4 regions of the Bradyrhizobium sp. Kon37 genome follow, and region 1 is predicted to be linked to each of the others. Evidence: predicted binding sites of a transcription regulator. Region 1 holds the regulator's gene; each other region holds the start of a gene.
What was found. The regulator LexA, encoded in region 1, represses DNA repair genes until DNA is damaged. The targets are predictions, from matches to a motif close to TGTTCNNNNTGTGTTCNG.
Positions count from the first base shown of each region.

Region 1 (7,532 bases):
TGCAGGCCTCGACCTCTGGACCTCGCTGGCCGCGACCCTCCGCGCATGGCTACGCGCCGAGGCTGGCGCCGGGCGGCTGTTGCCGTGGGTGCCCGTCGCGTTTGGCTGCGGCATCGCGCTTTATTTCTCTGCCGATCACGAGCCGGTGCTGTGGGTCGTTGCCACCACCGCCATCGCACTCCTGCTTGGCGCGGCTCTGTTGCGGCGGAGCCGGCTGTTCGCCCCAGCCATCATGATCGCGGCGGTCGCGGCCGGCTTTGCCGTCGCGACCTGGAAGACGGCGCGCATCGCCCACCCGGTGCTGGCAAAGGCGCTCTATTCGGTGTCGTTGTCGGGCTTTGTCGAGGCCCGCGACATCCGCGAGCGTACCGATCGTTTCGTGCTGCGCGTCACGGCGATGGAGGCGCAACGCAGCGACGTCAGACTTGAGCGCGTGCGCCTGTCGGTCCGCAAAGGCACCGCGCCGGAGGTCGGTAGTTTCGTTCAGCTGAAGGCACGGCTGATGCCGCCGCTCGCGCCGGTGCGGCCCGGCAGCTACGACTTTTCGCGTGACATGTTCTTCCAGGGCATCGGCGCCTCCGGCTTTGCGATGGGCGCAATCACGGTGGCGCCGCCGCCCGAGACCGCCGGCTTGCGGCTGCGTTATGCGGCCTTCATGCAAGGCCTGCGCGATGCGATCGATGCCCGCATCCGGGCGACGCTCGACGGCGACAACAGGGCGATCGCGACCGCGCTGCTTACCGGGCGGCGCGATGCGATCACCACGCCCGTCAACGATGCGATGTTCATCTCCGGTCTCGGCCACGTGCTCTCGATTTCCGGTTATCACATGGCCGTCGTTGCCGGTGTCGTGTTCTTCGCGGTGCGCGCGCTGCTCGCTCTGATCCCGGGACTTGCGGCGGGCTTCGCCATCAAGAAATGGTCGGCGGCCGCCGCGCTGGTCGCTGCTGCGTTCTACCTGCTGCTGTCAGGCGCGGAGGTCGCAACGCAAAGATCGTTCTTCATGACGGCGGTGGTGCTGATCGCGGTGATGGTCGATCGCCGCGCCATCACCTTTCGCACGCTTGCTGTCGCCGCGCTGATCGTGCTGGCGGTCGCGCCGGAAGCACTGGTGCATCCGAGTTTTCAGATGTCGTTTGCGGCAACGCTCGGGCTCGTCGCCTTGGTGCAGATCGGCATGCCCAATTTGTTTGCCTCACCGGACCATTCGGCGACCGCGCGCATTGCGATGTGGGGTGGCCGCGAGATCGCGATGCTGTTCATGGCCTCGCTGATTGCGGGACTTGCGACCACGCCCTACGCCGCTTTCCATTTCCACCGTGTCACGCCGTTTGGCGTGCTTGCCAATCTGGGCGCGATGCCGGTGGTCTCGGCGCTGGTGATGCCGGCGGGATTGTTGGGGCTGCTTGCTGCGCCGTTCGGGCTGGACAGCGTGTTCTGGTGGCTGATGGGGATCGGCATCGACTGGATGGTCGCGGTCTCGCGCTGGGTCGCGGCATTGCCGGGCGCCGTCGGCCGCATCTCGGCGTTCGGGATCGCGCCGCTGATCGCGGCGAGCCTGGGAATCATCCTGCTGGGCTTGTTGCGCACGCCGCTACGCTGGTCCGGCGCCCTGGTGCTGCTGGCAGCGATCCTCTGGGGACTGTCGGCGCGGCAGCCCGACATCCTGATTGCCGGGGATGGCGCGAGCGTCGCGGTGCGGGGCAGGGACGGATATCTGCACCTGATCAGGACGAGCAAGGACAGCTTTCTGCTCAAGGAATGGCTCGCTGCCGACGCCGATCCGCGCGATGCGGGCCGAGCCTCTCTGGCCGATGGCGTGTCCTGTGACGAATCCGGCTGCGTGACGCCACTGGCCGACGGAAGGTTGGTCGCGCTGGCACTGCGCGTCGACGCTCTCGCGGACGATTGCAGTCGGGCCGCGCTGGTGGTGACGACGCGCCCCGCGCCACCCGATTGCGCGGCGATGGTGGTCGATCGGCAACGGCTCGCCAGCCAGAGTGCGCTGGCGTTGACGCAACGTGGTGACGGCTTTGCGGTTCACGCGGTGAGGGCGAGAGGCACGAGCCGCCCCTGGTTGCCGGCCGGCGCAGGCGAGGGAGATTTCGACGGCAGCCTTGCGCCGAAGGCGATCGCGCCCCGCATCAAGGACGCAACGCCGGCGGAGACCGACTTGCAGGCCGACGATTGATTGGATCGGTTACAAGTACCAGGCCAGTACGGCGTCGAGCCTGGAATTGCCGATGACCGGCAGGGCCACCATTCGGCTCAGTCCGGATGTGCAGGCTTCGAGACCGGCGACCGAGCCGTCATGCACTAGATCGGCGTTGAGCGCGGGCATGCCGGTGGCCCAGGCCCCGCCGATGCTGCCTTCGCCTCTGGCAATGGATTTATCCGCATAGAGCGCGGCAAGGTCGGTCTGCGCGCTGCAATCGCCGGCGCGGAACACCAGTGCCGAGCGGGTCTCGTTCGGGATCCAGATCTCGAAGCGTCGCGCAATCGGCGTGGCCTGCGCGGAGAGGAATGTCAGGACCCAGGTCTGGTCCGCGCCCGTCCGATAGGGCACGCCGACGCCGAAATTGATCCCGACCTTGGCCGCGTCCTCCCAGCGCAGAAAACTCCTGGCGTCGTGCAGGTCCTTTATGATCAGCGGCAGGCCCGCCTTCCAGGTGCGGCCAGGCAGGCCAAAGCCGCGAGGAAATTTGGTGTGGCGGGAGTTGAATTCAAACATGTCGGCGGTGCCGTAATAGCCGTCGACAAGCCCCATCTCGTGGGAGGCATCAGGGTCGTTGTGCCAGAGCTCGATCGCCCCGACATGCGCTTCGTCCTCGCCGCAGAACAGCACCATGACGGCTTGCAGGAATTCACCCGCAAACACCGGCACCGCGACGCCGCAGGTGAGGCCGGCCGCGAGCGCCTGATCGGTCCGTTTGAAATAGGAGTTGGCGAATTTGGTGAGGATCACGGGGTGGCCCACGGCCCAGGCCTTGCCCGGAAGTCCCTCGTCATATCCGAAGTGCAGCTCTTCGCTGACGGCCTTGAACGCGGACAGCCCTTCGCCACAGAGACCGCCACCAAACTCCAGCCGCGTGCGCGTCCGATCGGGCACCCAGAGTTCAACGACGCGAAGGAAGGTTTTCATCGAGCGTGTCCGCCGTCTCAAGCCCTGACAGCATCGGTCATTTGGCTGCGAAGCGGACGTTCAAAATTCAGGCAGGGCGGCTCAAACTTCGTGCGGCGGAGAGGTGCGGGCTTGGTCCATCCGATTGGATTTCGCGGACGCAAGCCGTACCATCTCGCCGGCCACGGCCGGCGATGGCAATTCAATCCTGACCCCCGACCTCGTAGCCGGAGGCGGCTGTGTCAGCCGATCGGCAGGTGCCTGACGGTCGGCTGCCGGTCGGCGGTAATCTGCGCCTTGTGCTCGCGCTCGGTGACCGACTGAGTCACCGGCAGTTGCAGAACGGTCGCGCGCTGGCCTTCGACGAGCTGCGTCACCAGCACGTATTTGCCGTCCGGGAATTCGATCGCATCATGATGGCGGTCGGGAACGTGCGGGTCGATCTTGCCGAACTTGCCCACGCGGGAATTGATGGTGCGCGTCCAGATCCAGCGATTGTCGTAGCGAACGTCGTCGGCGAAGGCGAGCTCCGTTCCCGGCAGCAGGCAGACGGCAACAGACGGATCGGCTGCCGAGGCGAAGCCGCGCGTCGAGGTGCCGCGGAAGCTTGTCGTGACGATCGTCTCGCCGACTTCGGCGGGGCGCGACGCGACGGCATGCAGGCTGTAGTCACACATCGGGTGCTCCTCATGCTGGGATAGCAACCCGCGTCTCTTAATCGAGGCGCAGGCCTCTATCAGAGTTGAAGCATGAACGCTCTGCTTGGTTGTGGGCAAATCTGCGGCTGGTTTCCGGGAGCCGCGATCACATTATCTTTCCCGAATTCAATAGGAACAAAGCGAGTTGCGATGCATTCGGGAGGCGCGTGCGCGAATATCGCCGGCTTAACTGCAACGGTCGAGCTTGATCGCTGGATGGTGTTTCCTCGAACACTCGAGCCGCGAAGCGGTGCCGTTTGAAGCGGTGCTGTTTCGTGGGCGTCGCGAGGAGCCAGCGCCGAAGGAGGGGCCGGATAGTCTGTGCAGAACCAGAAAGACTACCCAGCCGGAGACGACGATGATCCGCTCCAATCGCTGACCGGCGATGCCGGTAGGAAGCGCGCGAGGCGCCAGGCACCTCCGGTATGAAGTACTCCCGATATTAAGGACTCCCGGTATCAAGGACTCCCGGTATCAGTACTTCCGGTAAAGCCCGATCAGCTTGCCTTGAATCTTCACCCGGTTGGGCGGCAGGATGCGGACCTCATAGGCTGCGTTGGCGGGCTCGAGCGCGATCGAGGCGCCGCGGCGGCGGAAGCGCTTCAGCGTCGCTTCCTCGTCGTCGATCAGCGCCACCACGATGTCGCCTGTATCGGCGCTCTCGTTGCGCTGGATCAGCGCCATGTCGCCGTCGAGGATGCCGGCCTCGACCATGGAATCACCGCGCACTTCGAGCGCGTAATGCTCGCCCGAGCCGAGCATGTCGGGCGGCACGCTGATCGTATGGCTGCGGGTCTGCAACGCCTCGATCGGCGTGCCGGCCGCGATGCGGCCCATCACCGGCACCGCGACGGGACGTTCGCCGTCGTCCGCGGGCAGGCTGGAGCTCGCACGCACCTTGCCGAGATTGCCCTCGATGACGCTCGGCGTGAAGCCGCGGCGGCTGCCGGCGGCTGCCTGGAGCTCCGGCAGCTTGATGACTTCAATCGCACGGGCGCGGTTGGGCAGGCGTCGGATGAAGCCACGCTCCTCGAGCGCCGTGATCAGGCGATGGATGCCCGACTTCGAGCGCAGATCGAGCGCATCCTTCATCTCGTCGAAGGAGGGCGGCACGCCGCTTTCCTTCAGACGTTCACTGATGAACCGCAGAAGCTCGTATTGTTTGCGCGTTAACATCTCGACCAAAGTCCCCCGGTTGATGTCGTCCGATTCCGAGACGCAGAGTTCGGCAATAAGCCGCTACATACTCGAAACAAATCATGAACGGACACTATATGTTCGATACATGTTCCGCAACTGCTTAATTTACCGTGAACAGAGCAAAGTTCGCGGAACGCGCATTGCGGGACGCTCAGACGGGGAGCCGCAACACTTCGCAAGCCGTGCCGGCCTCGGCCTTCGGCGCGAACGGTGCGCGCACGAGAAGTACCTGTGCTGCAGCGAGATTCGCAAGCAGCGAAGAGTCCTGATGATTGACGGGAAGAACGACGCGCGTGCCATCGTCACGCTCCTCCAGATGCGCGCGCAGATAGTCCTCGCGCTGGTCGTTGGCGCCGATTTCGCGGCCGAGCACGGCGCGTTCACGGCGATGGTGAATCACCGAACGGCCCGACAGGGCGCGAATCAGCGGCACCATGAACAGGAAAGCGCACACGTAGGACGACACGGGATTGCCCGGCAGGCCGATCACCCCCATTGCGCCGAGCCGCCCGTGCATCATCGGCTTGCCTGGCCGCATCGCGATCTTCCAGAACGCCAGTGCGATGCCTTCCTCCCTCAGTGCCTGCTGGACCAGATCGTGGTCGCCGACCGATGCGCCGCCGGTCGTGATCAGGATGTCGGCGCCGCTCTCGCGGGCGCGGCGGATGCCGGCGGTGGTCGCCTCCAGCGTGTCGGCGGCAATACCAAGGTCGATGGTCTCGGCGCCCTCGCTGCGGGCGAGCGCGTGCAGGGCGTAGCCGTTGGAGTAGACGATCTGGCCGTGGCCGGGCGTGGTGCCCGGCATCACCAGCTCGTCGCCGGTGGCGAGAATCGCGACCCTCGGACGCCTGAAAACGGCAAGGTGCGGATGGTTCATCCCGGCGGCGAGCGCGAGGTCGCGCTCGGTGAGACGACTTCCCTTGCGCAGGAGCACGTCGCCCTCGCGGAAATCGACGCCGGCGGCGCGGATGTGCCGTCCGGCGATGGCGGCTTCTTTGATCGTGATACGCTTGCCGGCGGCGACCGTGTCCTCCTGGATCACGACGGCGTCCGCGCCAAAGGGAACGACGCCGCCGGTGAAGATCCGCACGGCCTCGCCGGCGCCGACCGTCCCCGCGAACGGTCGGCCTGCCGCGACTTCGCCGATGACGGTGAGTTCCGAATCGATCGTCGCGGCATCGGCCGCGCGCACCGCGTAGCCGTCCATCGCCGACATCGCCTGCGGCGGCTGCGTGCGCCGCGCCGCGACGTCACGCGCGAGCACGCGATGGTAGGCCTCGTCGAGGGAAATCATTTCTTCCGGCAGCGGCTCTGCACCCGCCAGCACCGCGGCAAGCGCGTCAGAAACCGGCATCAAGGCCACGGCGAAAACTCCTGCTCGGCACGTTCGGGCGAATGTTCCGCACGTCTTCTAGCCGAGCGCGGGCGCAGAGGCAAAAACGGCTAAGCGGGCGCAGTCATCCCGCCGCTTCACATTGTTCCGGAAGGCAGGATCAAGCGCGTCGCGGCATGATCCAAAGAACCCGACAGATCGGCAGGAGAGTGGTCATGGGAGCGACGAAAATCACGGCAAGGCGAGAACGACGAGCGCCCCGGGCCTGGATCGATCAGCTCCCTGGCTGCCCGGGAGTTACGTCGGGCGCCTTGGGTCCCTGATCCTTGTCGGGCAGCGGATCAGCCTGAGATTTCAGGTCCGCGGCTTTGCTCACGAGCTTGGCGGAAAGGTCCGAATCTGAAGTTGTCCTGGCGAATTCAAGAAGAAGAGAGGCCTGCTTGGTGAGGTAGGTCTTGCCCAGCACGATGATGCATCCGTCCGTAGAAGTCCCAACGGACTCTAAGAGTCCGGAAGGCGGTATTCCGTTCCGGGAACTCTGTATAAAAATGCACAAAGTGATTGGGTTCCTCAATTTTTTTCAAAATTGTTCCCGTTGGCCGTGCCGCCAAGGGTTTCGCGACGACGCCTCGTCGTCAGATGCCCAATGCCTTCAACGCGTTCCCGACGTCACGTGGCGAGGTCACATGCACCGCCGTCAAGCCGCGCGCCCGCGCTCCCTCGATGTTTTCGGCAAGATCGTCGAAGAACACGATGCGCCCGGCGGGCACGCCGATCGCCGCAACGACGTGGTCGAAGGCGTCCGCATCCGGTTTGCGCAAGCCGATGCTGGACGACAAATACAGCTCGCGGAAATGGCCGAGGAGGTCGGCATATTCCCTTGAGAAATGGTCCACGTGCGGCCGGTTGGTGTTGGAGAAAGCGTAGAGCGGCATCTGCTTCGCTGCGCGCGGCAGCAGCTCGGCGATGTCAGGCATTTCGCCGGCGAAGATCGCGTTCCAGCCTTCCAGGAACTGCGCGTCCGAAATGCCGATACCGAGCGAGGCTCGCAGTGAGGCGAAATAATCCTCATCGCTGATCTTCCCCATCTCGTGCAGCCGATAGGCTTCGCTGTCCCGCACATAGCGCGCGACGATGGCTTCAGGCTTGCAGCCGGCATGTCCCGCCCAGCAGGCGATCG
Region 1 is NZ_JBVVOY010000029.1:18,440-25,971, forward strand. Features, by position in the region: gene AC0L3J_RS32650 (ComEC/Rec2 family competence protein) at 1-2,191, shown strand, start outside; gene AC0L3J_RS32655 (GAF domain-containing protein) at 2,201-3,142, opposite strand; gene AC0L3J_RS32660 (hypothetical protein) at 3,364-3,798, opposite strand; gene lexA (transcriptional repressor LexA) at 4,294-4,995, opposite strand; gene AC0L3J_RS32670 (molybdopterin molybdotransferase MoeA) at 5,171-6,382, opposite strand; gene AC0L3J_RS32675 (hypothetical protein) at 6,627-6,818, opposite strand; gene AC0L3J_RS32680 (HAD family hydrolase) at 6,988-7,532, opposite strand, start outside.

Region 2 (7,532 bases), on a different contig from region 1:
AATATTTGCCACTTCCTTCTTCCAGCGTGTTCTGCGCAAAGCTGTAGGACACATCGATATCGCGCACCTCGACGCCGTTCTTGCGGGCGTCGCTGACGATCTGCGCCGGGGCGTAAAAGCCCATCGGCTGCGAGTTCAGGAGGCCACAGCAGAATGCATCAGGATGATAATGCTTCAGCCATGAGGAGATATAGACAAGCTGCGCGAAGCTTGCGGCATGGCTCTCCGGAAAGCCGTAACTGCCAAAACCCTTGATCTGTTCGAAACAGTTTCTGGCAAAATCAGGCGCATAGCCGCGTGCGATCATGTTGCCGATCATCTTGTCTTCGAACTTGCCGATGGTGCCGACATTGCGGAACGTTGCCATCGCACGGCGCAGGCCGTTGGCCTCCTCGGCCGTGAACTTCGCGGCCTCGATCGCGATCCGCATCGCCTGCTCCTGGAACAAGGGCACGCCGAGCGTCTTGTGCAGCACTCTGTAAAGCTCGTCCTTGTCGCCATGCTCCGGTGACGGCGATGGATAGTTCACTTTTTCCAAGCCGTTCCGCCGCCGCAAATAGGGATGCACCATGTCGCCCTGGATCGGCCCCGGCCGCACGATCGCGACCTCGATCACGAGATCGTAGAAGGTCCGTGGCCTCAGCCGGGGCAACATGTTCATCTGCGCGCGGCTCTCGACCTGGAACACGCCGAGCGACTCCCCGTCGCACAGCATGTCGTAGACTTTGGAATCATCCTGCGGGACGCTCGCCAGCATCCAGCGTTCGCCCTTGTGCTGCTCGATCAGATCAAAGCACTTGCGGATGCAGGTCAGCATGCCCAGCGCGAGCACGTCGACCTTCATCATGCTGAGCGCATCGACATCGTCTTTGTCCCATTCGATGAAGGTGCGATCGTCCATCGCGGCATTGCCGATCGGCACATAGGTGTCGAGCCGGTCCTGCGTGAGCACATAGCCGCCGACATGCTGGGACAGATGACGGGGGAATTCGATCAGCTCGGTCGCGAGCTCGACCGCGAGGTTGATCATGGAATTTTGCGGATCGAGGCCGGCCTGCCTGACCTGCATGTCGTTGAGGCCCTTGCCCCAGCTGCCCCAGACGGTGTCGGCGAGTGCGGCGGTGACGTCCTCGGTCAGGCCCAGCGCCTTGCCGACATCGCGGATGGCGCTGCGCGGGCGATAATGAATGACGGTGGCGATGATCGCGGCGCGATGGCGGCCGTAACGCCGATAGACATATTGCATCACCTCCTCGCGCCGCGAATGCTCGAAATCGACGTCGATGTCGGGCGGCTCCAGCCGTTCCTTGGAGATGAAGCGCTCGAACAGCAGATCGACCTTGGTGGGGTCGACCGAGGTGATGCCGAGCACGTAGCAGACCGCCGAATTCGCCGCCGATCCCCGCCCCTGGCACAAAATGTTCTGGCTGCGCGCGTAATGCACGATGTCGTGCACCGTGAGAAAGTAATGCGCGTATTTCAGCTCGGCGATCAGTGCGAGTTCTTTCTTCAGGGTGGCGCGCAGCTTGTCGTCGATCTTGCCGCCAAAATATTTGTCGACACCGGCCCAGGTCAGATCCTCCAGATGCCCCTGCGCGGTCTTCCCCGGTGGCACCGGCTCATCCGGATACTGGTATTTTAGCTGGTCGAGCGAGAAGGTGATCTTGTCCGCAAAGCGCATGGTCTCCGCGATAGCCTCAGGGAAATCGCGGAACAGCCGCGCCATCTCCCTGGGCGCCTTCAGAAACCGCTCGGCATTGGCTTCCAGCTTCCGGCCGACCGCCTCGATCGTGGTCTTTTCCCGGATGCAGGTCAGCACGTCCTGGAGGGGACGGCGCGCGGGATGGTGATAGAGCACCTCGTTGGTCGCAAGCAGCGGCACTTTTGCTTTTGCGGCGAGATCATCGAGCTGCGCGAGGCGGCGGCGGTCGTCGCCGCGATAGATTAGGCTCGCCGCCAGCCACACGCCCTTGGCACGACTTGCTTTCAGCTTGGCGAGGATGTCCTGCGTCTGCGCCGCATCGAAGCGATGCGGCAGCGTCAGGATCAGGAGCTGGCCTTCGGAAAACGCAAGGAGATCGGCGAAGGTGAGATGGCATTCGCCCTTCGCGATCCGCGTGATGTCGTCGCCGCGCTTGCCCCGGGTAAGAAGCTGGCACAGCCGGCCATAGGCGGCGCGGTCACGCGGATAGACCAGAATATCGGGCGTACCATCGATGAAGACGATGCGGGTGCCGATCAGAAGCTTCGGCTTGTGCAGCACCTCGTCATTGTCGAGCTCCTTGTAGGCGCGCACCACACCGGCGAGCGTGTTGTGATCGGCGATGCCGATCACGGGAATGCCGAGCTTGCTGGCCTGGTGCACATAGGCGCGCGGATCCGAGCCGCCGCGCAGGAAGGAGAAATTCGTGGTGATGCCGATCTCGGCATAAGCGGGCGTGTTCATGCGAAGAGACCGTGCACATACCAACCGGGAAGAGCGGGCTTGCCGTCGCCGTCGAAGCACTCCCCCTCGTAAAGACCGTCGCGAAAGATCCAGAAGCGCAGGCCCTCGGCATCCTCGATGCGGAAATAATCCCGTGTCAGTTGCTTGCCGTCCTGCCGCCACCATTCCATGGCGATGCGCTCGGGGCCCTCCACCCGCACCACCGCATGCTGCGCGCGGCGCCAGGTGAATTGATGCGGCGGCCCGTCGGGCACGGTCGCAAACGGCACATTGATCGGCTCAGGCTTGTCGAACAGCCGCAACGGACGCAGTGGCGGCTCAGTCTCGGTGCGCGCGGGCCATTCGGCCTGCATCGCCACGGCGAGATGATGCTGCGCCGGCGCCGCCAGCACCGCACATTCAGGGATATGGGTATCCTCAGGCAGATGCACGACGACGCGCTTTCCGCCGATGCGTGCGGCGATGCGGTCGATCAGCGCGGCAAGCTCGTCATTGTCGTGGACATGGGCGTCGAGATCGCGCTGCTCCTGCACCACGATTTCGGTGCGGCTTGCCGACAGCCGCACCATGTCGAAGCCGAAGCCGGGATCGAGGGGATCGGCGAGCGCATCGAGGCGCTCGCGGAACAGCCGGTCGATGACTTTGCTTTGCGTCACCGGCCGCCCGGTCTCGACCATGATCGCGCGCACCGCGCCGTCGGTACGGAAGAAGGTAGCCTCTAATCGTCGCGCGCCCTTGCCCTGCTTCTCCATCGACGCGATCAACGTGTCCGCCAGGCGCGACAGCGTCATCGCGATCATGGTGTCGGTAGCGATCGGCTCGGCAAAGCGTTTCTCCACGATGTAATCGGGCAGCGGCTTTCGTGGATTGATCGGTGCATCGCCCTGCCCCAGCGCATGGGCGAGCAACGTGGAGAACCGTGCACCGAACCGCGCCGTGATTTCGCTCGGCGTGCGCGAGGCCACATCGCCGATGGTCTTCAGGCCGGCGCGTCGCAGGCCGGTGCTGATAGCCTCACCCGCGCCAAGCGCGGACACCGGAAACCGGCTGATTGCCGCCGCCTCCCCGCCATCGGCAACGATGGTCCCTGAAGATTGCCGCGTCAGCGTGCGCGCGCAGACCGAGGTGCCGGCGATCGCCGCGCTGACGGCAAAGCCCTGGCGGTCGAGGGCACGGACAAGGGTTTGCAACAGCGCAGCCTCGCCGCCGAACAGATGCGCGCAGCCGGTGATGTCGAGGAACAGCCCGTGCGGCGGATCGAGCGCCACCAGCGGCGTGAAACGATCGCACCAATCGGCGATGTCGCTGATCGTCTTGGCATCGGCCACGGCATCGGCGTCGAACACCTTTAGATCCGGACACATCGCCCGGGCATTGGCCAGAGGCTGGCCGATATACAGACCGAGGCGCTCGGCCGCCTCGTCCAGCGCATGGATCACCAGCGCGTTGCTATCCTTGGCAACGACGATGCTGGGCGCATTATTTTCATGCAGTCCGACGTTGCCGAAGAACCGCTGGATCCGATCGATGGGCAGGCGCGGCAGCCACAGGCTGAGGATACGCCGACGATTCAGAGAACTGGCACTCATCACATTTCCATTCCATGATCCACCGGCCGCACGGGCCATGACGATTGCGCAGGAGCTCGGCATCGAATCGCGGCGCGCCCCAAGCGCTCCACATCGCGCCCGGCGGCGAATGCGCCGCGCGCAGCATCCATCTGGTCTCGGCGGTCGAGGGTAAAGGTTGCGCGGCCATCCGCAGCAACAGGCCGGTGACACCGGAAGATTGCGCAGCCAATGTCAGCTTGCGGCTCGCCACCAGATCGAACTGCCTGGTCTCGCCCCAGAGCTCGAGCACGACGGCGCCCAGCGCGTCGCAGGCGAGTGCATCAGCCGACGTGCGCAGCGCGCTCTCCACGTCGGCGGCGCGCACCATCACCATGCGGCGCGGATCGAGACCGATCTCGGCGAGCCCGCTCATCGACAGCGCACCGGTTTCAATGTCTGAAAAATCCTGCCGCACCCACAGCAGCGGCTTGCGCGCCGTCACCCGCCCCGCAAGTCCGGTGACAAAGCCCGTCGCGGCTGCGCCCTGACGTCCTTCGCAAAACACCTCGTGGATTGCCGCGCGCGCGAGCCCGCCCTTCAGCGCGTTGTCGGCCTCGCTATGGCCAAGCGCGACACGGTCGCGATGATGCACGACCTCCGCCGTCTCGATGCGCTCGATCTGGCCACGCAAGGCTGCAAGCGCGCTTATTCGTGCGCCGCTCATACGCCGCTCCTCAAGGGTGATTGCCGATGGCTCTCAAAAAGAGAACCAGCGGCTAGCTCATTTGTTCATGATATGTTCTAATATAAAGCTAACGACGCCCCGGGAGTCAATCGAATTGGCGGGCCTTGGGATTCATGAGCTGAATCAAAGGGATTCCAATATGGACGTGCAACGCAAGCTGGAAATCCTGGCGGACGCCGCCAAGTACGACGCGTCCTGCGCCTCCAGCGGCACCGAGAGGCGGGATTCCAGCGACGGCAAGGGCATGGGCTCGACCGCGCCCGGCATGGGCATTTGCCATTCCTACGCGCCGGATGGCCGCTGCATCTCGCTGCTCAAAGTGCTGCTGACCAACGCCTGCAATTACGACTGCCTCTATTGCGTCAACCGCGCCTCCTCCAACGTGCCGCGTGCCCGCTTCACCATCGACGAAGTGGTCAAGCTGACGCTCGACTTCTACCGGCGCAATTACATCGAAGGACTGTTTCTCTCCTCCGGCATCATCCGCAACCCCGACTACACCATGGAGCAGGTGGTGAGCGTCGCGCGCAAACTGCGCGAGGAGCATCACTTCCGTGGCTACATCCATCTCAAGACGATCCCGGAGGCCGATGATGCATTGATCTCCGAGGCTGGCAAATATGCCGACCGTCTCTCCATCAACATCGAGATGCCGCAGGAGACGAGCCTGCAGCAATTCGCGCCAGAGAAAGACGTGCGCGCGATCCGCCGCACCATGGGCCGGCTGCGGCTGAAGCTGGACGAGGCCGAGGAAAGCCGCAGCGCGAACACGAAAGCCAAGCCGCAGCGCTTCGCGCCGGCCGGCCAGAGCACGCAGATGATCGTCGGCGCCGACGCGGCCTCCGACCACACCATCCTCCACACCAGCGCCAATCTCTACGGTTCATACAGGCTGAGGCGCGTCTATTATTCCGCGTTCAGCCCGATCCCCGATGCCAGCCGCGCGCTGCCTCTGCGCGCGCCGCCCTTGCTGCGCGAGCACCGACTCTACCAAGCCGACTGGCTGATGCGGTTCTACGGTTTTGATGTCGGCGAGATCGTCGACGACAGTGCGATGCTGCCGCTCGACATCGATCCAAAACTCGCCTGGGCATTACGCCACCGCGACCGCTTCCCGCTCGACGTCAACCGCGCCAGCCGCGAGGAATTGTTGCGCGTGCCGGGCTTCGGCACCAAGGCCGTCGAGCGCATCATCGCGGCGCGCCGCACGACCACGATCCGCGTCGCCGATCTCGCGCGGCTGCATGTGCCCCGCAACAAGGCGCTGCCGTTCATCGTCCTCAGCGATCACCGGCCCCCGCCGCATCGCCTCGACGAGGCACGGCTGATCGAACGGTTCAAGCCGAAAGCAACGCAACTGGGATTTGGCTTCTGATGCAGTACATCACACTCGAGAACGAAACCGATTTCGATGGCTGGCGCAAAGCCGCACGTATCCTCGTGCTTCACCAAATGAAACCGGCCGATGTCACTTGGGCCGTGCAGGGCGGCGAAGCGGAGCTGTTCGCGACGCCCTCGCCGTCTCCGCTGCCGGCGGCTGGCGATAGCACCTTCAATGTGCCTGCAAAATTCGTCGAGCTCGCCAAGGCCGCGATCCTGCATCGCGATCCCGAGCGTTTCGCGATCCTCTATCGCCTGCTGTTTCGGCTGAAGGACAATCACGACCTCATCGAGGTCGCGACCGATCTCGATGTCGCGCAAGTCACGGCCATGGCAAAGGCGGTCTACCGCGACGAGCACAAGATGCACGCCTTCGTGCGCTTCCGCGAGATCGGCAGGGAACGCGAAGCACACTACGTCGCCTGGTTCGAGCCGGAGCATCACATCGTCGAGCTCGCCGCGCCGTTCTTCGCCAAGCGCTTTGCCGACATGCCCTGGTCGATCCTGACGCCAGATTTGTGCGCGCATTGGGATGGCCACGCTCTCTCGTTCACATCAGGCGTCAGCAAGAGCGAGGCGCCGAGCGAAGACCGGCTGGAGGAAACCTGGCGGCGTTACTACGCCAGCATCTTCAATCCGGCCCGCCTGAAGGTGAAGGCGATGCAGGCCGAGATGCCGAAGAAATATTGGAGGAACCTGCCCGAGGCTTCGATCATTAAGCCTCTGATCGAGGACGCCGAGCGCATGACCGGCGCCATGATCGCCAATGCCGCAACCGATCCGCACAAGCCTCAAAGGCGGCCGGAGGCTCCGATGAAACGCAAGCTTGCTGCCGACGATCTCGAAGCGCTCCGCGAGGAGGCCGCTCACTGCCGCGCCTGCCATCTCTACAAGGACGCGACCCAGACCGTGTTCGGCGAGGGCCCGAAGTCCGCCAATATCATGCTGGTCGGCGAACAGCCCGGCGACAAGGAAGACCTCGCGGGCCATCCCTTCGTCGGTCCGGCCGGCCAGATGCTCGACCGGGCGCTGCAAGAGGCCGGCGTCGACCGCAAGAAGGTCTATGTCACCAACGCGGTGAAACACTTCAAATTCGTGCCGCGCGGCAAGATCCGCCTGCATCAGAAGCCGAATACGCCGGAGATAAAGGCCTGCCGGCAGTGGTATGAGCGGGAGGTCTCCGTCATCCAGCCCGATCTCATCGTCGCGATGGGCGCGACCGCCGCACAGAGCGTGTTCGGCAAGATCACCCCGATCGGAAAGAACCGCGGCCGGCTGATCGACCTGCCCGACGGCCGCAAGGCGCTGGTGACGGTGCACCCGTCCTATCTGCTGCGGTTGCCCGATCCGGAAGCCAAGGTGCTGGAATATCAGCGCTTTGTCGAAGATTTGAAGATCGCCGCCGGCTTGC
Region 2 is NZ_JBVVOY010000003.1:124,658-132,189, forward strand. Features, by position in the region: gene AC0L3J_RS08585 (error-prone DNA polymerase) at 1-2,446, opposite strand, end outside; gene AC0L3J_RS08590 (Y-family DNA polymerase) at 2,443-4,035, opposite strand; gene AC0L3J_RS08595 (ImuA family protein) at 3,932-4,720, opposite strand; gene AC0L3J_RS08600 (putative DNA modification/repair radical SAM protein) at 4,881-6,116, shown strand; gene AC0L3J_RS08605 (UdgX family uracil-DNA binding protein) at 6,116-7,532, shown strand, end outside.
Region 2: the regulator LexA is predicted to act here: its motif matches at 4,783-4,800, upstream of AC0L3J_RS08595 (ImuA family protein).

Region 3 (7,532 bases), on a different contig from region 1:
CCAGCTAAGCCTACGCCTCGCGACGCAAGCCTCCGCCCAATCCGAAAATTCTTAGCTCGCCTTCTTCGCCGGCGCGGGAGCGGGGCCGACCTTCTTCTGGATGGCGCGCTTCAGCTCGAGGGCGCGCGGCGACAGCACGGCGGCCTTGGCCTTGAGCAGGAAGGGATCGAGGCCGCCATTGTGGTCGACGCTCTTGATCGCGTTGGTGGAGACGCGCAGGCGCACGTTGCGGCCCAGCGCTTCGCTGATGAAGGTCACGTTGACCAGGTTCGGCAGGAAGCGGCGCTTGGTCTTGATGTTGGAGTGGCTGACCGTGTGGCCGACCTGGGGGCCCTTGGCCGTCAATTCGCAGCGGCGAGACATGGCAAAATCCTCAATCTTTCCCAACGATGTGCGGCCGCCATTCGGGGCGCCACGGGCAAATTCTCTGTCCTTGCAGGGAGCGGGCGGACGTATAGGGGGGAAGCGGCGGGACGTCAAGGTTTTGGCTGCTGTTTTCGCCTCTCCCCGCCTGCGGGGAGAGGCCGGAATGCGCGCGATTAGCGCGGATTCCGGGTGAGGGGGAGTCTCCGCGAGGGCGCTGCGGGTTGAGTGTACTCAATTCTCACCTCCCCCCAGGAGAGCCCCCCTCACCCCGACCCTCTCCCCGCAAGCGGGGCGAGGGGGAAGAGGTGGCGGGGTGAGGTGCGCGGTTCTGACCCGCCCCGATCACCAAAACGGCAATGATTATCGCGCCTTACCATCACATAAAGGGCGTATTCGCGCCCGAAGAGTCCGGTGGAGTTCCGGACGCGGAGTGGCCCGGACACATTGCTTGGCGCGGTTTTTGGCTTAAGTAACAACCGTTCGCGCCCCGATTGGATTGTTTCGTGCTCACAACGCCTCATCTTGCGCCAAGCCTGCGCTCAATGGAGCTACGCGCAAGTCGTCCGCGCTCTGCCGGCCGATGGGCCATGGCGGCCCTTTTCGGGCTGGTTTTGGCGTGCGCGGCGGAGCCCGCGGCGGCGCAGGGCAAGCTCGAGGCGCAATACGAGGCGACGCTGGCGGGCATTCCGGTCGGCAAGGGCGCCTGGAATATCGACATCCAGGACGACGTGTTCGCGGCCGCGGCCTCCGGCGGCACCTCGGGGCTGCTGAAATCCTTCGCGGGCGGGTCGGGCACCGGCGCCTCGCAGGGCCGCGTGGTCAACGGCGCGCTGGTCGCGACCGGCTACCAGGCCTCCACCACCACCTCGAAGAAGACCGAAGAGATCCGCATCACGCTCGACAAGGGCAATGTGAAGGATTTTGCGATCCTGCCGGAGCCGCCGGTCGATCCCGACCGTATCGTCGTCACCGACGCGCATCGCCGCGGTGTCTGGGACCCGATGACGGCCTCGCTGGTGCGCGTAGCAGGCACCGGCGACGTGCTGTCGGCGGACGCCTGCCACGGCAGCGCCGCGGTGTTCGACGGCCGCATGCGCTACGAGCTCAAGCTCGATTTCAAGCGCATGGAAAACGTCAAGGCGGAGAAGGGCTATCACGGCCAGGTCGTGGTCTGCTCGCTGTATTTCGTGCCCATCGCCGGCTACATCCCCGACCGTCCCGTGATCAAATATCTCGCCGCCCAGCGCAACATCGAGGTCGCGTTCGCGCCGATCGCGGGAACGCGCATCCTGGTCCCGTTCTGGCTGAAAGTGCCGACCCCGCTCGGCCCGGCCATGCTGGAAGCCACCAGCTTCATCACCACGGCCCAGCCCCCCAGGGTCGCGAAGACGCAGTAGGCCGGGCTGTCGTAGCCCCGGCCCAGCTGCCGTAGCCCGGATGGAGCGCAGCGCAATCCGGGTTCTTTGCTTGGCCCCCGCATTGCGCTCCGCTCCATGCGGGCTACGGACCTCCCTTTTGGCAAATAATGCGAATGTTTTCAATGACATGCCTACTGTGCATGGGGTTGTTTTCGCGCTTTTTGTTTTGGAGGGCTCCAGGGCCGGGAATCCATTTGACTCCTCCCCGATTCTGATTCGACTCCGTGCCGTCCCCAGCTTTAACGAATCCGCCATCGAACGACGCTTGTGCGGCGGGGCAAAACTCCATCTAGTGCGATCCCAACAAGCCTCCCGCGACATCTTGCGAGAACGGAACAGGACTCAAGGGGGAGTCAGCGATTCGGCCGCGATTCGTTCTCAACTCGTTCCGAAGCTTAAAGCCAACGGGAAAAGCGTCGCAAAGTGAGACAGTTGCGCGGGATCTGGGGAGCTCTCTCGTCCCCCTCGCCCCGTTCTTACGGGGAGAGGGTTGGGGTGAGGGGCTGCTGCCACGGAAGCGGTGACAGACGGACTCGCGGAGAGCCCCCTCACCCGGCGCTTCGCGCCGACCTCTCCCCGCAAGCGGGGCGAGGTGACTTGCCGGCCCTTCGCGCCACCGCCCCAAAACAGCACTGACATTCGCCCCAATCGCCATTACCTAATCCCCCAGATGCCTTTTTCCTCCTCCCCCTTCGCTTCCGAGCGGCTTCCCGGCGCCGGCGTCACTGCGGTGCTTGGTCCCACCAACACCGGCAAGACCCATCTCGCCATCGAGCGGATGCTCGCGCATCCCTCCGGCATGATCGGGCTGCCGCTGCGCCTGCTGGCGCGCGAGGTCTACAACAAGATCGCAGCAAGGGTCGGCCCCGATGCCGTCGCGCTGGTGACCGGCGAGGAGAAGATCAAGCCGAAAGCGCCGCGCTATTGGGTCTCGACCGTCGAGGCGATGCCGCGGGATCTCGACGTCTCGTTCCTGGCGGTCGACGAGGTGCAGATCGCGTCCGATCTGGAACGCGGCCACGTCTTCACCGATCGCATCCTCAACCGCCGCGGCCGCGACGAGACGCTGCTGCTCGGCGCCGCGACCATGCGGCCGATCATCGAGCGGCTGCTGCCGGGCGTCTCCATGATCACGCGGCCGCGTTTGTCGCAGCTGGAATTCGCCGGCGACCGCAAGATCACGCGGCAGCCGCGCCGCACCGCCATCGTCGCCTTCTCCGCCGACGAGGTCTATGCCATCGCCGAGCTGATCCGCCGCCAGCATGGCGGTGCCGCCGTGGTGCTGGGCTCGCTGTCGCCGCGCACCCGCAACGCGCAGGTCGCGATGTTCCAGAACGGCGAGGTCGATTACCTCGTCGCCACCGACGCCGTCGGCATGGGCCTCAATCTCGACGTCGACCACGTCGCCTTTGCCTCCGACCGCAAGTTCGACGGCTACCAGTTCCGCCGCCTGACGCCGTCCGAATTCGGCCAGATCGCCGGCCGCGCCGGCCGCGCCACCCGCAACGGCACCTTCGGCACCACCGGCCGCTGCGGCCCGTTCGAGCCCGAGCTCGTCAATGCGCTGCAGAGCCACACCTTCGATCCCGTGAAGGTTTTGCAATGGCGCAATTCGAAGCTGGATTTTGCTTCCCTCGGCGCGCTCCAGGTCTCGCTGAACCTCGCCCCCGGCCATGAGGCGCTGACGCGCGCGCCCATCGCCGAGGACATGCGCGTGCTCGACCACGCCGCCCGTGACGCCGAGGTGCGCGATGTCGCACATGGCAAGGATGCCGTGGAACGGCTGTGGGAAGCCTGCCAGATCCCGGACTACCGAAAACTGTCGCCGGCCGCCCATGCCGAGCTGGTGACGACGCTCTACGGCTTCCTGATGCGCAAGGGATGCATCCCCGACGCCTGGTTCAGGACCCAGATCGACCAGGCCGACCGCGTCGACGGCGATATCGACACGCTGTCGGCCCGGATCGCGCAGATTCGCACCTGGACCTTCGTCGCCAACCGTCCCGACTGGCTGAAAGACCCGGAACGCTGGCAGGGGATCGCCCGCGAGGTCGAAAATAAATTATCGGATGCGCTCCATGAACGCTTGACTGAGCGTTTCGTTGATCGCCGGACCAGTGTATTGATGCGCCGCCTGCGGGAGAACACGAGCTTGAATACGGAAATCGGCAAGACCGGCGAAGTCATCGTCGAAGGCCATGTCATCGGCCGCCTCGATGGCTTCACCTTTGCACCGGATGCGGCGGAAGCCGGCTCCGATGCGAAAGCGTTGCAGGCTGCAGCGCAGGCCGTGCTCGCCGGCGAGATCAACGCGCGCGCCGAAAAACTGGGCAACGCACCGGACGAGCAGTTCGTGCTGACCTCGGAAGGGATGATCCGCTGGACCGGCGATGCCGTGGCGCGGCTGTCTGCCGCAGAGGACGCGCTGCATCCGCGCATCCGCATCATCTCCGACGAACGCCTCACGGGCGCCCCCCGCGACAAGGTGCAGGCCCGGCTCGAGCTCTGGCTCAAGACGCATATCGAAAAGCTGCTCGGGCCGCTGTTCGAGCTCAGCAAGGCCGAGGACGTCACCGGCATCGCCCGCGGCATCGCCTATCAGCTCGTCGAGGCGCTCGGCGTGCTGGAGCGCCCGAAGATCGCCAACGAGCTGAAGGACCTCGACCAGCCCTCGCGCGCGACCTTGCGCAAATACGGCGTCCGCTTCGGCGCCTATCACCTCTATTTCCCCGGCATGCTCAAGCCGGCCGGGCGTGCGCTGGCCGCGCTGCTCTGGGCGCTGAAGCAGGACAATGTCGATCCCTCCGCGCTGTCGGGCGCGCAGCATCTGGCAAGCTCCGGCCGCACCTCGTTCCCGGTCGACAAGCAGCTGCCGCGCGATGCCTATCGCGTGCTCGGCTACAAGCAGGCCGGCGAGCGCGCCGTCCGCGTCGACATCCTGGAGCGCCTGGCCGATCTGATCCGTCCGGCGCTGGCCTGGCGCGAGAATGCGTCCGGCGAAAAGCCCGCCGGTGCATTCGACGGCCGCAGCTTCGTGGTGACGCAGGCGATGACCTCGCTCACCGGTTCTGCCGGCGAGGATTTTGCGTCGGTGCTGCGTGCGCTCGGCTATCGCATGGACAAGCGCCCGCCGCTGCCGGCGAAGCCGGTTGTTGCTGAGGCGCCTGCTGCCGAAGCCTCCACCGAAGAGACGCCCGCAACCGAAACACCGACCGAAGACAGCGCAGCGCCCGCCGAAACCGCGATCGAAGCCGCCGCCGAGCCTGTCACCGTCGAAGACGCGCCGGGCATGGAGCAGCACGACGAGCCCGCGCCTGAAGAGCCGGCGCTTGAGGCTTCCGTCACGCCGGAAGACGCTCCCGGCATCGCGCCACCTGCGGAAGAGGCTGTTGCTGCCGTTGAAGCTGCTGAAACCGCTCCCGCTGAAACTGTCCCCGCCGAAACCGCTCCTGCAGAGATTGCTGCAACCGAAGCCGCGGCGTCGGCCGATGCGGCAGCACCTGTGGAAGCCGCGGCCACGCCCGCCGAGCCCGAGCTCATCGAGGTCTGGCGTCCCGCCGGCCGTCACGATGATCGCAAGCCGCGCCACGAGCGCCATCGCAACCAGCGTCACCAGCCGCGTCCGCAGGCAGCTGCTGAAGCCGGCGCTGCGCCTGCCGAAGGCGAAGCCCAGCCTGCCGCCGACGGCGAGAAACGCGGTGAACGTCATCGCCATGGCGGCGGTCATCGTCGCGATTCTGGTCGCGATGGCGGCAGGGATTTCCGCAAGCCGCGCGAAGGCGGCACCGAAGCCGCGCCGCGTCCCGAGGGACGCGACGACAAGAACCGCCGCTTCGAGGGCAAGAATGGCGGCAACAAGGACCGCGACAACAAGGATCGCAACAAGGGCAAGTTCGGTGGCGGCGATCGCGACAAGGGCCGCGACAATCGTGGCCGCGACCGCGACAAGGGCCGCGACCGCCAGGGCGGACCCTCGCTGCGTCCCTATGCATCGAGCGCCACCCCGCGCGAGCGCGATCGCCCGGTCGATCCGAACTCGCCGTTTGCAAAACTCGCTGCGCTAAAGGAGCAGCTGTCCGGGCGTAAGGAGTGAGCCCACGACCGAGCGGCAGCGCATCGACAAATGGCTATGGCACGCGCGGGTGGTGAAGGCGCGCACCTCCGCTGCCGAGCTTGTCGAGTCCGGCCATGTTCGCGTCAACGGCGCACGCGAGAAATCGCCGGGGCATGCGATCAAGATCGGCGACGTGCTCACCGTCGCGCTCGATCGCACCGTGCGCGTCTTGAGAGTCATCGCCTTCAACGAGCGCCGCGGCGATGCCGCCTCGGCCCGTGTGCTCTACGAAGAGCTCAGCGAAGGCCATCCGAATTCTCAGCGCAATTAATTGCGCTTTGAATTCATTTCTTGGTCGATCAAGCGCATAAAGCCGTCATGATCGGCCGTTCCTGAGCTTGCGGCGCCGGGCCATCCGCGCTACGCAAGCCGCGACTTTTAAAAGAGCTTTTCGGAGCGTTGGATGACTTACGTCGTCACTGAAGCGTGCATCAAGTGCAAGTACACCGACTGCGTCGAGGTCTGCCCGGTCGATTGTTTCTACGAGGGCGAGAACATGCTCGTCATCCATCCTGACGAGTGCATCGACTGCGGCGTGTGCGAGCCGGAATGCCCCGCCGATGCCATCAAGCCGGACACGGAACCGGGCCTGGAAAAGTGGCTCACGGTCAATGCCGACTACGCCAAGAGCTGGCCGAACATCACCCAGAAGAAAGAATCACCCGCCGACGCCAAGGATTTCGACGGCATGGAGGGCAAGTTCGACAAGTATTTCTCCGCGAACCCCGGCTCCGGCGACTAATTCGGGTCAAACTTAACCCTATTAGCGGCGTTATCGCCGAAAACCAGCCCTTAAGACCCCTAAATTATTGATTTTTGCGGGAAATGTGCTATATTGGGCACATTGAGCCGAACCCTGGTTAGCCCCGTCGGCCCCGTTGGGTTCCCGTGAAACCAAATGTCGAACAGGGGCGTGGCAGTTTCCGCGCGCAGGCTGTGTCACAGAAAACGCGTAAAAAGAGTACTTCAGCGAAGGCTTCCCATAAGGACGCCAAGAAAGTCGCCGCGGCCAGCCGTAGCGCATCCAAGGGTCGGACCGCGACGAAGGCGCCGGCTGCAAAGTCCTCGAAGAACAAAAGAAGCGCAATGCCTAACAAGACTGCCAAGCCGGCCGCGAAAGCGACCGTTGCCAAGCCTGTTGCCGCCAAGCCTGCCGCCAAGCCCGCTGTTGCAAAGACGCCCGCTGCCAAGGCTCCCGCTGCCAAGCCCGCCGCGCCGAAGGCTCCTGTTGCTGCTGCTCCCGCCAAGGCCCCTGTCGCTGCCGCCAAGCCGGCCGTGAAGCCCGCGGCTGTTGCGCCGAAGGTCGAAGAAAAGAAGGTCGTGACCCAGCGTCAGGGCTTCAAGGCCAACGAATTCGTCGTCTATCCCGCTCACGGTGTCGGCCAGATTCTGGCCATCGAGGAGCAGGAGATCGCCGGCGCGAAGCTCGAGCTGTTCGTCATCAACTTCATCAAGGACAAGATGACGCTGCGCGTGCCGACCGCCAAGGTCGCCAATGTGGGCATGCGCAAGCTGTCCGAGCCCGCGCTGGTGAAGCGTGCGCTCGAGACCCTCAAAGGCCGTGCCCGCGTCAAGCGCACCATGTGGTCGCGCCGCGCCCAGGAATACGAAGCGAAGATCAATTCGGGCGACAT
Region 3 is NZ_JBVVOY010000013.1:95,823-103,354, reverse strand. Features, by position in the region: gene rpmB (50S ribosomal protein L28) at 52-363, opposite strand; gene AC0L3J_RS23070 (DUF3108 domain-containing protein) at 954-1,763, shown strand; gene AC0L3J_RS23065 (helicase-related protein) at 2,455-5,877, shown strand; gene AC0L3J_RS23060 (RNA-binding S4 domain-containing protein) at 5,900-6,169, shown strand; gene fdxA (ferredoxin FdxA) at 6,302-6,640, shown strand; gene AC0L3J_RS23050 (CarD family transcriptional regulator) at 6,985-7,532, shown strand, end outside.
Region 3: the regulator LexA is predicted to act here: its motif matches at 2,158-2,175, upstream of AC0L3J_RS23065 (helicase-related protein).

Region 4 (7,532 bases), on a different contig from region 1:
AGGCCCGCGCGGCCCTGTTCGTCGAGCGTGCGCTGGCTCGGAAACAGGCCTTCTTCCCAGCCGGGCAGGAACACGTTGTCGAATTCCAGCCCCTTGGCCGAATGCAACGTCATCAGCGACACCGCGTCCTCATCGGCGCCGCTGTCGCGGTCCATCACCAGCGAGATGTGCTCGAGGAAACCTTGCAGATTCTCGAACTCCTCCATCGAGCGCACCAGCTCCTTGAGGTTTTCGAGCCGGCCCGCGGCGTCCGCCGAACGGTCCTTCTGCCACATCTCGGTGTAGCCGCTCTCGTCGAGCACGATCTGGGCGAGATCCGTGTGCGACGTGACCTCGCGCTGGGCCCGCCAGCGGTCGAACTGGGCGACGACGTCGCGCAAGCTTCCGCGCGCCTTTGGCTTCAGCTCGTCGGTCTCGACCACCGCGCGCGCCGCCTCGAACAGCGGAATGCGGCGCTTGCGGGCGTGGTCGTGCAGCATCTGCACGGTGGCATCGCCAAGGCCGCGCTTGGGCGTGTTGACGATGCGCTCGAAGGCGAGATCGTCGGCCGGTGAATTGATGACGCGCAGATAGGCCAGCGCATCGCGGATTTCGGCGCGCTCGTAGAAGCGCGGGCCGCCGATGACACGATAGGGCAGGCCGAGCGTGACGAAGCGGTCCTCGAACTCGCGCATCTGGTAGGAGGCGCGCACCAGGATCGCGATCTCGTTGAGCTTGTCGCCCTGGCGCTGGATCTGCTCGATCTCCTCGCCGATGCCGCGGGCTTCCTCTTCCGAATCCCACGAGCCTGTGACCGTGACCTTCTCGCCGTCATGGTCTTCGGTGCGCAGCGTCTTGCCGAGCCGGCCCTCGTTGTGGGCGATCAAATGCGAGGCGGCGGCGAGGATGTGGCCGGTCGAGCGGTAGTTGCGCTCGAGGCGGATGACCTTGGCGCCGGGGAAATCATGGTCGAAGCGCAGGATGTTGTCGACCTCCGCGCCGCGCCAGCCATAGATCGACTGGTCGTCGTCGCCGACGCAGCAGATGTTTTTGACGTTTGTTTTTTCTTGCGCCGGAGGCGGCGCCTCATCGCCATTCTCGGCATCACGCGGCGGAGACTCGATGGCTTGCCGGGGCAAGCCAGGCAATGACGGATTGGACGATGGCGCCTGCGAGAGCAGCCGCAGCCACAGATATTGCGCGACGTTGGTGTCTTGATACTCGTCGACCAGGATGAATTTGAAGCGCTGCTGGTACTGCCGCAGGATATCCGGGTGCTCGCGGAAGATGCGGATGTCCTCGAGCAGCAGATCGCCGAAATCGGCGGCGTTCAAAATCTTCAGCCGCTCCTGGTAGCTCGCATAGAGCTTGCCGCCCTTGCCGTTGGCGAACACGGCGGCTTCGCCCGACGGCACCTGCGACGGCGTCAGGCCGCGGTTCTTCCAGCCGTCGATCAGCCCGGCGAGCATGCGCGCCGGCCAGCGCTTGTCGTCGATATTGTCGGCTTGCAGAAGCTGCTTGAGCAGTCGGACCTGATCGTCGACGTCGAGCACGGTGAAGTTCGACTTGAGCTGCGCCAGCTCGGCATGGGTGCGCAGGATACGCCCGCCGATGGAGTGGAAGGTGCCGAGCCACGGCATGCCTTCGACGGCATGACCGAGCATCTGGCCGAGCCGGTGCTTCATCTCGCGCGCGGCCTTGTTGGTGAAGGTCACCGACAGGATCTCGGAGGGGCGGGCGCGGCCCTGGCTCAGGATATGGGCGATGCGCGTGGTCAGCACGCGGGTCTTGCCGGTGCCGGCGCCGGCCAGCACCAGAACCGGGCCGTCCAGCGTCTCCACAGCCTCGCGCTGCTCCGGATTGAGCCCGGACAAATATTGCGGGCCCACCGAGGCCCGTGCACGCGCGGCGATGCCGCCGGCTGCGGGCTGGTGGTCGGGGACGCTCTGGGACGTGATCTTGCTCGGCTCGGTCATGCGAATCATTTGCCCCACGTTGGCACCGCGGGGTGGTGAAAGGGGAGCCTTCTTAACAGGGATTGGTCCCTATATGGGGCCGCGGACGGGGGTTTTCCACGTGCGCGGAAAGCCAATTTGTTCCTGTCGGTCGAGCGAATTTCCGCTCCCGGCCGCTCGGAACCAATGTTCCGCGTTGGAGATTGGTTCTGCAAGTGAGGCGCGTCAGGCGCGCCGATCGCAGACAGACATCGAAACAGAGGTTCGGATCATGCTTAGCTGGGTAGTGACGTTTCTGGTTATCGCCCTGATCGCCGGTATCCTGGGCTTTGGCGGCCTCGCCGGCGCGTCGATCGAAATCGCCAAGATCATCTTCTTCATCGCGGTCGTGCTGTTCCTGGTCTCGGCCGTTGTTGGATTGGCCCGCGGCCGTACCAGGGTCTAGCGCGCTTACCGCTTCGAGGGCATCGCCACGTTGCGGCCGATGCCCTCAGGCCGCGGCACGGCGCTGTGGGCCTTGACCACCGCCGTAATGCGCTCACGGATGTCTGGTGGAAAAGCCGCCACCTTTCGTGAGCCCATATCGATGTGCAGCGACATGTTTTCGGAGGTCGCCGACAACCAGCCTTCGGTCGCGTGTCGCAGCTCCTGGAATGTGTGAAGCCGCTTGTCGTCGGCTTCCAGCAGCCAGACCGAGACCTGCACGGGATCGCCGAGGTGGATTTCGCGCAGATACCGCACGTGGCACTCGGCGGTGAAGGTCGAGCCGCCGCGCTCCTTCATGTAGCCCGGTCCGATCCCGAGCGTCAGCCACATCTGGTCGATCGCGCGGTCGAACATCACGTTGTAATAGGCCATGTTGAGGTGGCCGTTGTAGTCGATCCATTGCGGCTCGATCTGCATGATCGAGGCGCGGAACGGTGCGCCCTCGATCGTTGTGGCAGCAGTCTCCGGCATGTGTCCTTCCCCAGCTATGCGTCCGGTCGCTTGACTTGACCGGTGAGATGTCCTTTGCCACGGTTCGTCTCGTCGGGAGGAATGTCCGTGGGTACGACCATCACCAATAATCCGCCGCGGCCGGCGCCGAAAGCCCTCGCGAGCGCGCTGGAGCAGCTTGCCGCGCGCTTCGGCAACCGCCTCATCACCTCGCAGGCCGTCCGCGAGCAGCACGGCCATACCACCACATGGATCGTGAACCAGCCGCCGGACGGCGTGGTGATGGCGCAGGAAACTGCCGACATCCAGGACGTGGTGCGGATCTGTGCGAAAAACGGCGTGCCCGTCATCGCCTTCGGCACCGGCACCTCGCTCGAGGGCCAGGTCAACGCACCCGCGGGCGGCATCTGCATCGACCTGCGCGACATGAACAAGGTGCTGGCGGTGCATGCCGAGGACCTCGACTGCGTGATCCAGCCCGGAGTCACCCGCAAGGCGCTCAACGAGCATCTGCGCGACCAGGGCCTGTTCTTCCCGATCGACCCCGGCGCCGACGCCTCCCTCGGCGGCATGGCCTCGACCCGCGCCTCCGGCACCAACGCGGTGCGCTACGGCACCATGCGCGACAGTGTGCTGGCGCTGAAAGTAGTCCGCGGCGACGGCGAGATCATCACCACCGGCACGCGTGCGAAGAAATCATCCGCCGGCTACGACCTGACGCATCTGTTCGTCGGCGCCGAGGGCACGCTCGGCATCATCTCGGAACTGACCATCCGCCTGCGCGGCATCCCCGATACGATCGCGGCCGGCGCGGTGTCGTTCGAGACCGTGGACGGGGCGTGTCAGGCCGTGATCCTGGCGATCCAGACCGGCATTCCCGTGGCGCGCATCGAGCTGCTCAACGCCGCGCAGGTGCGGGCCTGCAACGCCTATTCGAAGCTGACGCTGCCGGAAACGCCGCTGCTGCTGATGGAATTCCACGGCAGCGAGATCGAGGTCGGCGAACAGTCCAAGGCCTTCGGCGAGATCGCAAAGGACTGCGGCGGCGGCGACTTCTCCTGGACCACCAAGCCGGAGGACCGCACAAAACTGTGGCAGGCGCGGCACGACGCTTATTGGTCGGTGAAGGCGCTGCGGCCCGGTGACAGCATCGGCGTGGTCGCGACCGACGTCTGCGTGCCGATCTCGCGGCTTGCCGAATGCGTTGGTGAGACCGAGGAAGATCTCAAGCGCCTCAACCTCTTGTCGCCGATCGTCGGCCATGTCGGTGACGGCAATTTCCACTGCTCGCTGGTCTGCGACACCAACGATGCCGACGAGATGGCGCGCGGCGAGGAGTTCATGCATCGGCTGGTCGAGCGCGCACAGGCGATGGACGGCACCTGCACTGGCGAGCACGGCATCGGCCAAGGCAAGCAGAAATATCTTGCGGCAGAACTCGGCCCCGAGGCGATCGACGCGATGCGGGCGTTGAAAAAGGCGCTCGATCCGCAAAATATCTTCAACCCCGGCAAGATCGTTCCGGAGGCGTAGCGCGCAGGCTCACCGCCGTTTATGCTCGCTCCCTCACCACGGAGCAGGCAATGCAGTGGTTCGCCCGCAAGACGCGCCGGGACATCTGGGACGAAGCGATCGAACGGCCGCTCGGCGACATCGAGGCCGCCGAGCGCATTCGTGCGATCTGTGACGCCGCTGCGGCGAGCGCGGCAGGGTCCGCGCGCAACGACAAGCGCGACAGCGAGCGCTACGAGCGCGCGGCCAAGGTCGCGATGGAAATCGCGATGAAGATCTCGGACGGACTGATGCGCGACGACGCGGTCCGTCGCATCGTCGATCTCTGCATGAAGGCGAACGACCTCAAGACGGCGCAGATCCTGTTTCGGGCGATCCATGCCAGCTGGATCCGCGAAACGGTGCAGCGGGATCATCCGACATTGGCGCAGTGAAAGCGGTGCGCTCCCTCCCCCGCTTGCGGGGGAGGGTCGGGGAGAGGGTGTCTCCGCAACGGGACAATCCCCAAGAGGAAAGAACCCTCACCCGGCGCGCGGGACGATGCTTCGCATCGCCCGGGGACGCGCCGACCTCTCCCGCAGGCGGGAGAGGTTACAGCGAGTTCGCGGCTCGACCTGCGCGAACCAAGGCTGTTCCTATTTCGCCAACTTCCGCACGGCCTCGTCGACGCTGTGGAAGACGTTCTCGCGGGGCAGGGCCTCGAACAGTTTGAATCGCTCGAACGCGTCCTGCGCGCGCACCGATTCCAGCCGGGCCAGCGCGACCGTGACACCCTGTTCGCTGCACGCCCTGAACACATCGAGCAGGATCTGCGCGGCGGTGAAGTCGATCTCGACCATGCCGCTCGCCTCCAGCACCAGCAGTTGCGGAGGCGTCGCGCCGAGCACCTTGGTTACGTCACTGCGAAAGCCGGGCGCGTTGAGGAACGACAGCGGCGCCTGCAGCCCGATCACGGCGACGCCGGCGATGCGCTCGCCCGCGATGTGCGGATGCGCCGGCCACCAGATCGTGGTGCCCGGCACGCGCTCGAACTCGACCAGCCGCGCGCGCGTCGTGCTCCAGATGCCGTGCAGCAGCGACAGCACGATGCCGAGGAACGCACCCTGCTGGATCGGCAGCACGATGATCAGTGCGGCGGTGGCGGCGATCAGCAGGAATTCGCTGGGGGATTGGCGATAGATCGTGACGATCTGCTTCACGCGGATGATGCGCAGCGCGACGAACAGCAGGATGCCGCCGAGGGCTGCGTCCGGAACGTGCTGCAGCAATCCCGTTCCAAACGCGAGCAGCGCCAGCACGATTGTCCCCGCGGCGAGGCCCGCAAGCTGCGATTGCCCGCCGGTCTCGGCGACGATGCCCGTCCGCGGTGGGCTGGCATTGACCGGAAATGCGCCGAACAGTCCCGACAGCACGCTGCCGGCACCCGCGCCGAGAAAATCGCGATCGACGTCGGCCGGCTTGTCGGGATCGGACGGAAACGACCGCGTCGTCGCCGCGGTCTGCACCATCACCACGATCGTGATCACGAAGGCCAGCGGCACGAGCCGCACCCATTGCTCCGGTGCAAGGTCGGGGAAGGTCGGCCGCGGCAGCGTGCCGGGCACGCTGCCTACGACGTTGACGCCCTTGCTCTCGAGGCCGAGGGCGATTGTGGCCAAGGTCGCGGCGACGAGCCCGATCAACGCGCCCGGAATTTTTGCGCTGACCTTCTCGGAGGCGAAGACCACGGCCAGCACGCCGAAGCCGATGCACAGCGTGTAGGGATTGCTGCGGCCGAGTTCGCTTGCGAGCACGCCGATGCGATCGAGCGTCGGCCCGCCCGGCGAGTCCAGCCCCAGCACGCCCGGCAATTGCGACACGATGATGTGCACGGAGATGCCGGCGAGGAAGCCGACCATGACCGGCACAGACAGGAGATTGGCGATGCCGCCGAGGCGGAAGGCGCCGCCGGCCAGCATCATCGCGCCGACCATCAGCGCCAGCGCGATTGCGAGGCCCTGGTACTCAGGCGAGCCGGTGGCGGCCAGCGCCGCCAGTCCGCCGGCGAAGATCGGCGTGATCGTGGAATCGGCGCCGCAGGACAGGAAGCGGTTGCCGCCGAGCATCGCAAAGCCGAGCGATCCCGCCATGAAGGCGAAGAAGCTGATCTGCGGCGCGAAGCCGCCGAGCCGCGCCGTGGCCATCTGCTCGGGAATTGCGATCGCGGCCAGCGTCAGCCCCGCCATCAGGTCGCCCGGGAGGGAATAGGACGCGAGTGAGCGAAACAGCGGCCAAGCTGGCTTGGCGTGAGCGTCGTGCGGCATCGATATGGAGTCCCCGGAAAGCCTGGCGTCAGTCGGTTAGACTACAGCATTTCCGTATCGGGAAGCAGCAGACGCAGTTTATCTCCATCCGATGGCAATGACGGAGGACAGATCTGTCCTCCGTATCTCGCGAGCGGTCTCAGTAACGGCCGCGGTCGTTGTGATAGTCGCCGCCGCGTCCGCCGCCCATACCCATGCCGATCCCGACACCGATGCCAATGCCTTGCATGATGGCGCCAGGCGGCGGGCCGCGATCCGGTGGCGGCGCGCGCTCGTAGATCACCTCGTCAGGCGGCGGCCGGCGCTGCCGGGATGGCGTGTCGACCACCTTGCGCTTCGGCGGCGTGTCATCGACGCGCTTCTTGATCACGGGCGCGATCGTCGGGTTGACCGGCGTTGCAGGTGCCGAGGGTGTCGAGCACGGGCAGGTCGGGGCCATCGCGACGGCGACCGGGGCAGGAGCGGCCGCGACCACCGCAGGCAAGACGTAGTTGCGGTTCTGCACACGGAGCAGCAGCCGGCGTGCGGTCGCAGCCAGATCGCTGTTGTCCCAGTTCGCCAGATAAGCCTCGAACGAGGCGCGGGTGTTGATCGCGGTGGCGCGCTCCCACGCCAGCATCTGGCGCCGGCGCTCCACAATCGTGCGCAGGCGCGGGGTACGGGTGTCCTGAGCATACAACTCGATATAGGCCTGATACGCCGGCACCGTGTCGTCGGTGATCACCATCTCATAGGCGACCATGGCCGGCTTGCCCTGCAAATCCTTGCGCCAGTCCTCGAGGCTGCGCGTGCCGCTCGCAAGCGCCATGGAGGATGCGCCGGGGAGCGCAGGCTGAGCGCCGCTGCT
Region 4 is NZ_JBVVOY010000008.1:26,354-33,885, reverse strand. Features, by position in the region: gene AC0L3J_RS17515 (ATP-dependent helicase) at 1-1,964, opposite strand, end outside; gene AC0L3J_RS17510 (DUF1328 domain-containing protein) at 2,206-2,379, shown strand; gene AC0L3J_RS17505 (thioesterase family protein) at 2,385-2,891, opposite strand; gene AC0L3J_RS17500 (FAD-binding oxidoreductase) at 2,979-4,403, shown strand; gene AC0L3J_RS17495 (hypothetical protein) at 4,454-4,816, shown strand; gene AC0L3J_RS17490 (SulP family inorganic anion transporter) at 5,018-6,685, opposite strand; gene AC0L3J_RS17485 (caspase family protein) at 6,825-7,532, opposite strand, start outside.
Region 4: the regulator LexA is predicted to act here: its motif matches at 2,129-2,146, upstream of AC0L3J_RS17515 (ATP-dependent helicase).